4 regions of the Streptomyces sp. ITFR-6 genome follow, and region 1 is predicted to be linked to each of the others. Evidence: riboswitches for the same ligand, from Rfam matches in the RefSeq annotation. Region 1 holds a riboswitch; each other region holds the start of a gene.
The links. Region 1 has a riboswitch for cyclic di-AMP ahead of RLT59_RS03380 (M23 family metallopeptidase). Riboswitches for the same ligand answer to the same signal wherever they lie in the genome.
Positions count from the first base shown of each region.

Region 2: it holds a riboswitch for cyclic di-AMP, as region 1 does, so the genes downstream of both, RLT59_RS34910 (C40 family peptidase) here and RLT59_RS03380 (M23 family metallopeptidase) in region 1, are expected to answer to the same signal.
Region 3: it holds a riboswitch for cyclic di-AMP, as region 1 does, so the genes downstream of both, RLT59_RS08300 (M23 family metallopeptidase) here and RLT59_RS03380 (M23 family metallopeptidase) in region 1, are expected to answer to the same signal.
Region 4: it holds a riboswitch for cyclic di-AMP, as region 1 does, so the genes downstream of both, RLT59_RS23595 (transglycosylase family protein) here and RLT59_RS03380 (M23 family metallopeptidase) in region 1, are expected to answer to the same signal.

Region 1 covers NZ_CP134612.1:780,482-782,672, forward strand. Annotated here, with positions in the region: gene RLT59_RS03380 (M23 family metallopeptidase) at 159-1,112, opposite strand; cyclic di-AMP (ydaO/yuaA leader) riboswitch at 1,116-1,306, opposite strand; gene RLT59_RS03385 (tyrosine-protein phosphatase) at 1,718-2,191, shown strand, end outside.
Region 2 covers NZ_CP134612.1:7,695,334-7,697,524, forward strand. Annotated here, with positions in the region: gene RLT59_RS34905 (LysE family translocator) at 1-374, shown strand, start outside; gene RLT59_RS34910 (C40 family peptidase) at 408-881, opposite strand; cyclic di-AMP (ydaO/yuaA leader) riboswitch at 885-1,057, opposite strand; gene RLT59_RS34915 (hypothetical protein) at 1,387-1,695, opposite strand; gene RLT59_RS34920 (ATP-dependent Clp protease proteolytic subunit) at 1,703-2,191, opposite strand, start outside.
Region 3 covers NZ_CP134612.1:1,856,852-1,859,042, forward strand. Annotated here, with positions in the region: gene RLT59_RS08295 (GntR family transcriptional regulator) at 1-78, opposite strand, end outside; gene RLT59_RS08300 (M23 family metallopeptidase) at 264-1,067, opposite strand; cyclic di-AMP (ydaO/yuaA leader) riboswitch at 1,081-1,246, opposite strand; gene RLT59_RS08305 (M16 family metallopeptidase) at 1,458-2,191, opposite strand, start outside.
Region 4 covers NZ_CP134612.1:5,184,108-5,186,298, forward strand. Annotated here, with positions in the region: gene RLT59_RS23590 (transglycosylase family protein) at 1-459, shown strand, start outside; cyclic di-AMP (ydaO/yuaA leader) riboswitch at 808-981, shown strand; gene RLT59_RS23595 (transglycosylase family protein) at 986-1,732, shown strand; gene eno (phosphopyruvate hydratase) at 2,037-2,191, shown strand, end outside.

The sequences.
Region 1 (2,191 bases):
ACCGTAATAAGGGGTTGACGGGTGGTGAGATAGACCACCCGGTCAGGTTTTGGTAAAGGGGGAATAAGGACGGTCACCGCAAAGCAGAGGGACGGTGCGCCGCCGCGCACCGTCCCTCTGTATCGCTCCGGTCCGTCACCGGACCGCTGCTGTCTGGATCAGACGTTGATCCCGTGCGACGCCAGGTAGGCGATCGGGTCGATGTCGGAGCCGTACGCCGGGCCGGTGCGGACCTCGAAGTGGAGGTGCGGGCCGGTGGCGTTGCCGGTGGCGCCGGAGAGGCCGACCTGCTGGCCCGCGGTCACGGTCTGGCCCGCCGAGACGGAGAGCGAGGACATGTGGCCGTACTGCGAGTAGTGGCCGTCGGCGTGCTTGATGACGACCTCGTTGCCGTACGCGCCGCCCCAGCCCGCGGTGACGACGGTGCCGGAGGTGATCGCCTTCACGCTGGTGCCGCTGGCGACGGGGAAGTCGATGCCGGTGTGGCTGCCGCTGGACCAGCTGGCGCCGGAGGCGCGGTAGGCGGTGGTGTGGTTACCGGGGACCGGGTGGACGTAGCCGGAGGCGCTGCCCTGGTCAGACGACGACGTGTTGGACGCCTGGGTGTCGGAGGAGGACGTGGTGCCGGAGGACGCGGGGGCCTTCGACTCGGTCTTGGCCGGGGCCTTCGAGGGGGCATCCGACGGGGTGGAGTCGCCCGTGGAGGTGTGCGAGCCGGTGGCCGGGGCGTGGCCCCAGGCCTTGCCGCCGAGAGTCAGCTTCATGCCCGGGAAGATCAGGCTCGGGTTGTCGCCGACGAGCTCGCGGTTGTCCTGGTACAGCTTCTCCCAGCCGCCCTTGACGTTGTGCTCGGCGGCGATCTTCGACAGGTAGTCGCCGGAGACCACGGAGTACGTCTTGGTGCCGGACTGCTTGTCCGCGACCGGCTTGGCCGGGGTGGCGTGCGTGGCGGCGGCCGACTTCGCGGTGGCGGGAGCGGCCTGCTCCGCGGCGTTGGCACCGGTGGCGCCGAGCAGCGGAAGCGCGATGACGGCTCCGCCGGCGCTCGCGACGACGACGCCGCGGGCGATGGTGCTGGACTTGGGACGGCGGTGCTTACCCGGGATGGGCATGAAGAATTTCCTCTCCGGCGCCTACGAGGTGAGCTGTCGGGTTCGGGCTGGAGATGCCCGGCCGCGCCTGGCGCGACTTCACCCCGAGCCGGCCGGATCACTCCGGTCGGCGGCTTACCTGGGTCCCCCGCTCCTGCCACACGGTGAGTGGGTGCGGAATTCCGGACGGCGGCAGGATTAGGCGTTCCATCCGGATTGACATGGAACGTAAGCGAGCCGGGACGGCGGAAACAAGCCACGGGTTCCGCACCGGATTCCGCACCGGGAATTCGGCGCGGAATTCCGGTCACACTCCGTGGATTATGGATCTTGGCATTCCGCTTGGCGTACGGATTACCCGACCGGCGCACCGCCACACACCGTCACGGATATGATCCCGCTCACGAGAGGGTGACCATCTCCCGCATAAGCAGGGCATGTTCGACTAAAAGCCCTAATACGGACATGTCACGCGCATCGTCCACCCCGGCACCCCGCGGCGGGCCGGGACAAGAGGGAGAACCGCGGCTGTCGCCGGGGTGATTGTCCGAGTATCCGATGTCGTATCGTCACGGGAGTGGACCCGTCGGCGACACGCGTCGGCGGCAGAGCCCCCAGGAGTGACCGTGACGCAGCAGTTGCCGCAGACCCCGTCGACGGCACCCGAGCTGGCGGGGGTGCGTAACTTCCGCGACGTGGGCGGACTGCCGACGTCGGACGGCCGCCGGGTGCGGTACGGGCGGCTCTACCGCAGCGGTCACCTCGCGGGCGCCACGCCCGAGGACGCGGCGTTCCTCGGCGGCCTCGGCCTGCACACCGTCTTCGACTTCCGCAACGCCGCCGACCTCAAGCTGGACGGACCCGACGTCGAGCTGCCCGGCGTACGCAATGTGAACATCCCGCTCACCGACCCGGCAGACGGCAGCGAGTTCTGGCGGATGGTGCGCGACGGCGAGATGGACGAGCTGCGCGGAATCCTCGGCGGCAGCAAGGGCACCGACCGCATGGTCGCCTCCTACCGCTCGATCATCCTGGACCGCACCGCCGAGCACAGCCGGGTACTGCACGCCCTGGCCGAGGACAGCGTCCCGGCCCTGATG
Region 2 (2,191 bases), 6.9 Mb from region 1:
GCGGCACCGGGCAGGCGGGGGCCGCCGAAGCCGCGGCCGGCCGGGGCGACGGCCAGCACGCCACGAACGGGACGCGGCGCGCGCTGCGCCAGGGGTTCCTGACCAACGCGCTGAACCCCAAGGCGCCGGTGCTCTTCCTCAGCCTGCTTCCGCAGTTCGTCCCGCCCGGGGCCGCCCCGCTGCCGCGGACGCTGCTGCTCGCCGCGATCGTCGTGCTGCTCGCGCTGATCTGGTTCCCGGCCGTGGCGCTCCTGGTGGACCGGCTGGGCCGGTGGCTGCGCCGGCCGCGCACCGCCCGCGCGATCGAGGGCGGCAGCGGCGCGGCGCTCACCGTACTGGGGGCGGTACTGGTGACCGGCACCCTGCCGCACTGACGCGGGGTGCGCGCCGACGGCGGGGCGGTGGCGTCAGCTGACCCGGCCGTAGTAGACGCTCTTCGTCCAGATCTTCTCCAGCCGCACCACGGCACCGGTCTTCGGCGAGTGCCAGATCTTGCCGCTGCCCGCGTAGATGCCCACGTGGAAGACGCTGCGGCCGGAGTGGAAGAAGACCAGATCGCCGCGCTGCCGCTTCGAGGCCGAGATGTGGCGGGTCTTGTTGTACTGCTGCTGGGCCGTGCGCGGGAGCTTCTTGCCCGCCTTCTTGAACGAATACAGCGTCAGACCCGAACAATCGAAGCGGCTGGGGCCGGTGGCGCCCCACCGGTACGGCGATCCCTTCTTCGACGCGGCGATGTTGAGCGCCTTCATCGAATGAGTCGCGGCCTGGGCGTCGGTCACGGCGCCGGGGACGAACAGCGAGCCGCCGACTGCGGCGAGAGTCAGAGCCGAGGCCGTCGTGGCTCGGGCGAGGAGAGACGGGACATGAACCTGCGCAGTCATGCGCAACCCTTCGTCAGCCGCCTGTGAAGGATGACCTGTCGGGTTCGGGCTGGCGAAGTCGCCCGGCCGCACGTGGCGGCTTCACCCCGAGGGACGACCGGATCTCCGGTCGGCCCGTTGTGCTCGGGTCCTCCACTCCTGCCGATCCACTCCTGTCGACCAGGCATCCGGACAGCGGCAGGACTCGGCGTCCGCCCGGACCGCCCCGCCGCGGTGGCGGGGGCTTGTCGTCCCAGGGATCTTGACTCACCGAACGCCGGATTTCCGAGGTGAAACGGTGATATGTGAGGCTCATCACGACTGACCCGTTCGGGTGGACGGGGGGCCTTGAGGGGAGTTTCCGCACCTCCGCTTCCGGTGCCGCATCAGGGACGGAACGGGAGATTTCACCCATGACCCACTTCGAAAGCGCAAGTTGGCCTGTCCCTCCTGCGAGGTAACACCTACGCCGAACGAGCGAGATAATTCGGTCCGCCCGTCGGGCGTGTCGGCGCAAGGGAGTTGATCAACTCGGCGGGTCGGGTGGCACGGTGAGCCGCCCGGCGCGGCGTTCCCCGTCCAGCACCCGTAACGCTCGCGTCAACGTGGCGGAGTGGACCCGGCTTTCACCCCGCTCGTGCATCAACGCGAGCGCGTCCCGCAGTGCCGCGGCGTGCGAGGCGAGCGCCTGTGCGGCGCGCAGGGCCCGGTAGGTGTCGTCGGCGCGGGCCGGGTTGATCCGGCCCAGCTGGTCGACGACTTCCAGGTAGCGGTCGATGAACTCGCCCTCGGCGCGGGTCAGGGCGGGCAGCGGCGGGAACTCGGGTGGCCGCATCGCGGGTTCACCCCGCGGCGGGCGGCAGCAGTGCGGGCCCGCGGTTCTGCACGATGTGGTCGATCAACCCGTAGGCCTTGGCGCCCTCGGCGTCGAGGATGAGGTCGCGCTCGGTGTCCTCGGTGATCTTCTCGGCGGAGCGGCTGGTGTGACGGGCCAGTATGCCCGTCAGCGTCTCGCGCATCCTGGCCAGTTCCCGGGCCTCGATCTCCAAATCGGACGGCTGTCCCCGCACCGGCTCCGGGAGTTCGGGCTGCTGCAGCACGACCCGTGCGCCGGGCAGCGCGTGCCGTCGGCCGGGAGCTCCCGCGGCCAGCAGGACGGCCGCGCCGGCGCCGGCCTGGCCGAGACAGAACGTCTCCACCTCGCAGGTGAGGAAGGACATCGTGTCGTACACCGCCGTCACGGCTCCGAACGAGCCGCCGGGGGAGTTGATGTAGAGCTGGATGGGCCGGTCGGGTGCGTCGTGCTCCAGGTACATGAACTGCGCGACCAG
Region 3 (2,191 bases), 1.1 Mb from region 1:
TCGGCTGCCGCGTTCGAAGACACCGGAGACGATGTCGTCACGGATTGCCGTGCATACCGAATGCGCCGGAATGCGCATGTCCGAACCTCCGCCTTAATCCCCGCGAAACGCGGCCGATCGACGCCTGTCCTGTGACTCTATTGCAATGCGGACGCATTTCCGATGCCGGGCGGAAATTCATGAATATCTTTTGGTTCCGGACGCGGGTACGGCTGAAGGCCCCGGCGCGTCGCCGGGGCCTTCGGTGAGATGCTTCGCGTCGGTCAGACGGTGACGCCGTGGGCACGCAGATACGCGACCGGGTCCATGTCGGAGCCGTACGACGGGGTGGTGCGGGCCTCGAAGTGGAGGTGGGGTCCGGTGGCGTTGCCGGTGGCACCGGAGAGGCCGATCCGCTGCCCCTGGCCGACGCTCTGGCCGACGGACACGGCGATCGAGGAGAGGTGGCCGTACTGGGTGTACGTGCCGTCCGTCATCCGGAGCACGATGTTGTTGCCGTACGCGCCGCCCCAGCCGGCCTCGACGACCGTACCGGCGCCGACGGCGACGACGGAGCTGCCGGACGCGGCGTGGAAGTCGATGCCGGAGTGGCTGCCGGAGGACCAAAGGGAGCCGCTGGACTTGTAGCCGGTGCTCACGTAGGAACCCGCGACGGGCAGCTGGAAGGTGCCCAGCCGGGCGCGCTCGGCGGAGCGGGCGGCACGCGCCTCGCTCTCGCGGGCCTTCTTGGCCCTGGCGGCTTCGGCCTTGGCCTTCCTGGCCTTCGCCTCGGCCTTCTTCTTCGCGTCGGCTTCGGCCTTGGCCTTCGCCTCGGCGGCGGCGTCGGCCTGGTGCCGCTGTGCGTCCGCCTGGGCGTCGATCCGCTCGGCCAGGTCGCCCTCGATGGCGATGATCTGGGAGAGGCCGGTGTCGGCGGCGGGAGCCTCGGTGTCCGCGGCGAGCGCCGGGGAGGCCAGCGAGCCGATGACTCCGGTGGTCGCCAGGGTCGCGATGCCGACCGCCTTCGCGCCGCGGCGCGTCATACGGCACGGGGCACGGTGCTTCCCCGTGGCACGGGTGAACGCCATGAAGTGGCTGGTCCTTTCCTTCCTTCTCGCCTACCGGGTTAGCTGACGGGTTCGGAGCAGGAAGGTCTCCTACGGAGTCCCGGCCTCGTCGAGGCGTGGGCATCCGATTCACCCCAGGGACTGCGTGGGTCCCCGGCTCCCCCGGCTCGCGCCTGACGGGGACTCGGCGATGGCTGCCCGGTACGTCGCGGATGCGGCATACGAGTGACGGACAGCCGCGCCGACGCTAAGCGGGGGCACTTCCCCGCACCAAACGGACAGGCGGTTTTGTAGCGCATCCCACAGGGCAGACAGGCAACCTCTCCACCAAAGCGGACATAAAGGGAGGCCCTGGCGGCAGACGACCCGCCAGGGCCTCGCCCCCGCCCCGCTGTCGGGGGCGGTGGCAGTTCAGCCGGTGACGACCGAGACCTCTCCGATGCCGAGAGCCGAGACGGGCTCCTTGATCTGTGCGGCGTCCCCGACGAGGACCGTGACCAGCCGGTCCTCCGGGAAGGCGTTGACCACGGCCGCCGTGGCCTCCACCGTGCCGGTCTCCGCCAGGCGCGCGTACAGCTGCGCCTGGTAGTCGTCCGCGAGGTGCTGTTCGACCTGGTCCGCGAGGGTGCCCGCGACGGAGGCGGCCGTCTCGAACTTCAGCGGTGCCACGCCCACGAGGTTCTGCACGGCCGTCTCGCGCTCGGCGTCCGTCAGGCCCTCCGCGGCCAGGATCCGCAGCACCTTCCACAGGTCTTCCAGCGCCGGTCCGGTGGACTCCGTGTCCACCGAGCCGCTGATGGCGAGCATCGCGGCGCCGGTCGCCCCCGAGGCGGAGTCCCGGGCCGAGGAGCGCAGCACCTGGGCGAAGGCGCGCACGCCGTAGGTGTAGCCCTTCTCCTCACGCAGCACCCGGTCGAGCCGGGAGGTCAGCGTGCCGCCCAGGCAGTACGTGCCGAGCACCTGGGCCGGCCAGACGCTGTCGTGCCGGTCGGCGCCGATCCGGCCGATCAGCAGCTGGGTCTGCACCGCTCCGGGGCGGTCCACGATGACCACCCGGCCGGTGTCGTCGGCGGTGATCGGCGGGACCGGACGGGGCGCGGCGGTGTTGCCCGACCAGTCGCCCAGGGTGTCGGAGAGCAGGGCGT
Region 4 (2,191 bases), 4.4 Mb from region 1:
GCGGCCGAGGACGCCACGAAGGCCCCGTCGGACGACGCCACGTCCGGCCCGGCCGGCAAGGACCGGAAGGCGGACGCCTCGTCCTCCCCGGACGCCACGCCCCCGGCGTCCGGCTCCTCCGGCGCGGGTGACCCCTCCGGTGGCCGGGACGGGTCCTCCCCGGCCGCGGAGGCGGGCGGCAAGCACCGCGGAGCGCCGGCCCCGGAGCGGACCGGTGACGGCCGGGACGCGGGGCGGCACGCCTCGCGGGGGGACGCGGACGGACGCGGCACGGGCGCGCCGGCCGCCGACGGCACGTACACCGTCCGGCCCGGCGACAACCTCTGGGCCATCGCCGACGCGCAGAAGCTGCCCGGCGGCTGGACCGGGCTGTACGAGGCCAACAAGGCGGCCGTCGGCTCCGACCCGGACCTCATCCTCCCCGGCCAGCACCTCGATCTCGGCGTGAAGACCGGCTGAGACCTGACGCCGGGTCGATCGTGGAAGCGGGCGCGGAAGCGAGCGTGGAGACGGTCTGATCAACAGCTGAAGATGCCTCGATCCTGGGGTACTTAAGAGGCCTATGTCCCACTTTTGAATAAGTGAGACATGGGTCTCTTCGCATGAACTCGCGTGTCTTGTCCGGGAGGTCCCCCCACATCCGTTCCGACCTGCGTAAATAGACGTTAATCAGATGCAAATAAGGACTGTTTATCCGGTATGTCCTTCTTTGAATGTAGGGGTTCGGTGTGTTTACGGTCAGAACCGCTCGCACCGCGGGCCCCGTCGATCGTCACGCCGAATCCTGCCGTCGGTCGAAGGGAACAGACGCGTAAAGCGCCGTAGGCAGGAGCGGGGGACCCAGGTAAGCGCCGGGCCCGGTCGTCGAACACGACGCATCGGGAACGGCTTGGGGTTAAGTCGTGCGCTAGGACGTGCGACCGGGCAACTCACTTGGCCCGAACCCGACAGCTCACCTCGCAGGCGTCGGTGAGGAGAAGTCTCGATGCTGCTCAACAGCAAGGGCAACAAGCACCGCCGCCCGTCCAAGGCCGTCCGTATCGCCACGCTCGCCGGTGTGACCGGTGCCGCCATCGCCGTGCCCCTGATGGGTGCCACCGGCGCCTCCGCCGCCTCCGTCTCCACGTGGGACGCGGTCGCCCAGTGCGAGTCCGGCGGCAACTGGTCCATCAACACCGGCAACGGCTACTACGGCGGTCTGCAGTTCTCGCAGTCCAGCTGGGCCGCCGCCGGTGGTACCCAGTACGCGGCCCGCGCCGACCTGGCCACCAAGGCCCAGCAGATCGCGGTCGCCGAGAAGCTCCTCGACATGCAGGGACCGGGCGCCTGGTCCTGCGCCGGTGCCGGCAACCTGAGCAACGACGGTGTCGACCCGGGCGTCGACACCGGCTCCAGCGCCCCCAAGGCGGAGACCGCTCCCAAGCGGGAGTCCGCTCCGGCGCAGCAGGCCGAGCCGAAGAAGGCCGAGCGCACCGAGGCTCCGGCCACCAACCGCTCGGACCGCTCGACCGCCCCCGGGGCCGGGCAGAAGAAGACCGTGACCACCCCGACCGGCGAGAAGGTCGAGAAGGGTGACGGCGAGTACAAGGTCGTCACCGGCGACTCGCTGAGCAAGATCGCGGCCGACCACAAGGTCAAGGGCGGCTGGCAGCAGCTGTTCAAGCTCAACAAGGACATCGTCGAGGACGCCGACATGATCTTCCCGGGTCAGCAGCTCCACCTGGCGAAGTAGTACGGCGCCCACTTTCCTCGCCGCACTCCCCGGCCCGGTTCGCGTCTTCCCCCACGCGTGCCGGGCCGGGGCCTGTCGGCCGCCGGTCCGGCGGACGGGCGGTCCGGCGTACCGACTGTTCAACTGTTGTAGTTACCGGTCAGTAAATTTCTGGTCTTTCATCCCGCTATGACTGCTCTTGGGTCCTTTTTCGTCCCAGGGGACGGGCGGGCGGCCGACTGAGACGGCCGGGCCGGTTAGGCTCTTGTCGCAAGGCCAAAGCGACCCTGCACAACCAGCGTCATATCCCAGAAGGAGATGCCTCGTGCCGTCCATCGACGTCGTCGTAGCCCGGGAAATCCTCGACTCCCGGGGCAACCCCACGGTCGAGGTCGAGGTTGGCCTCGACGACGGCAGCACGGGCCGTGCTGCCGTTCCGTCCGGAGCCTCCACCGGTGCTTTCGAGGCCATTGAGCTTCG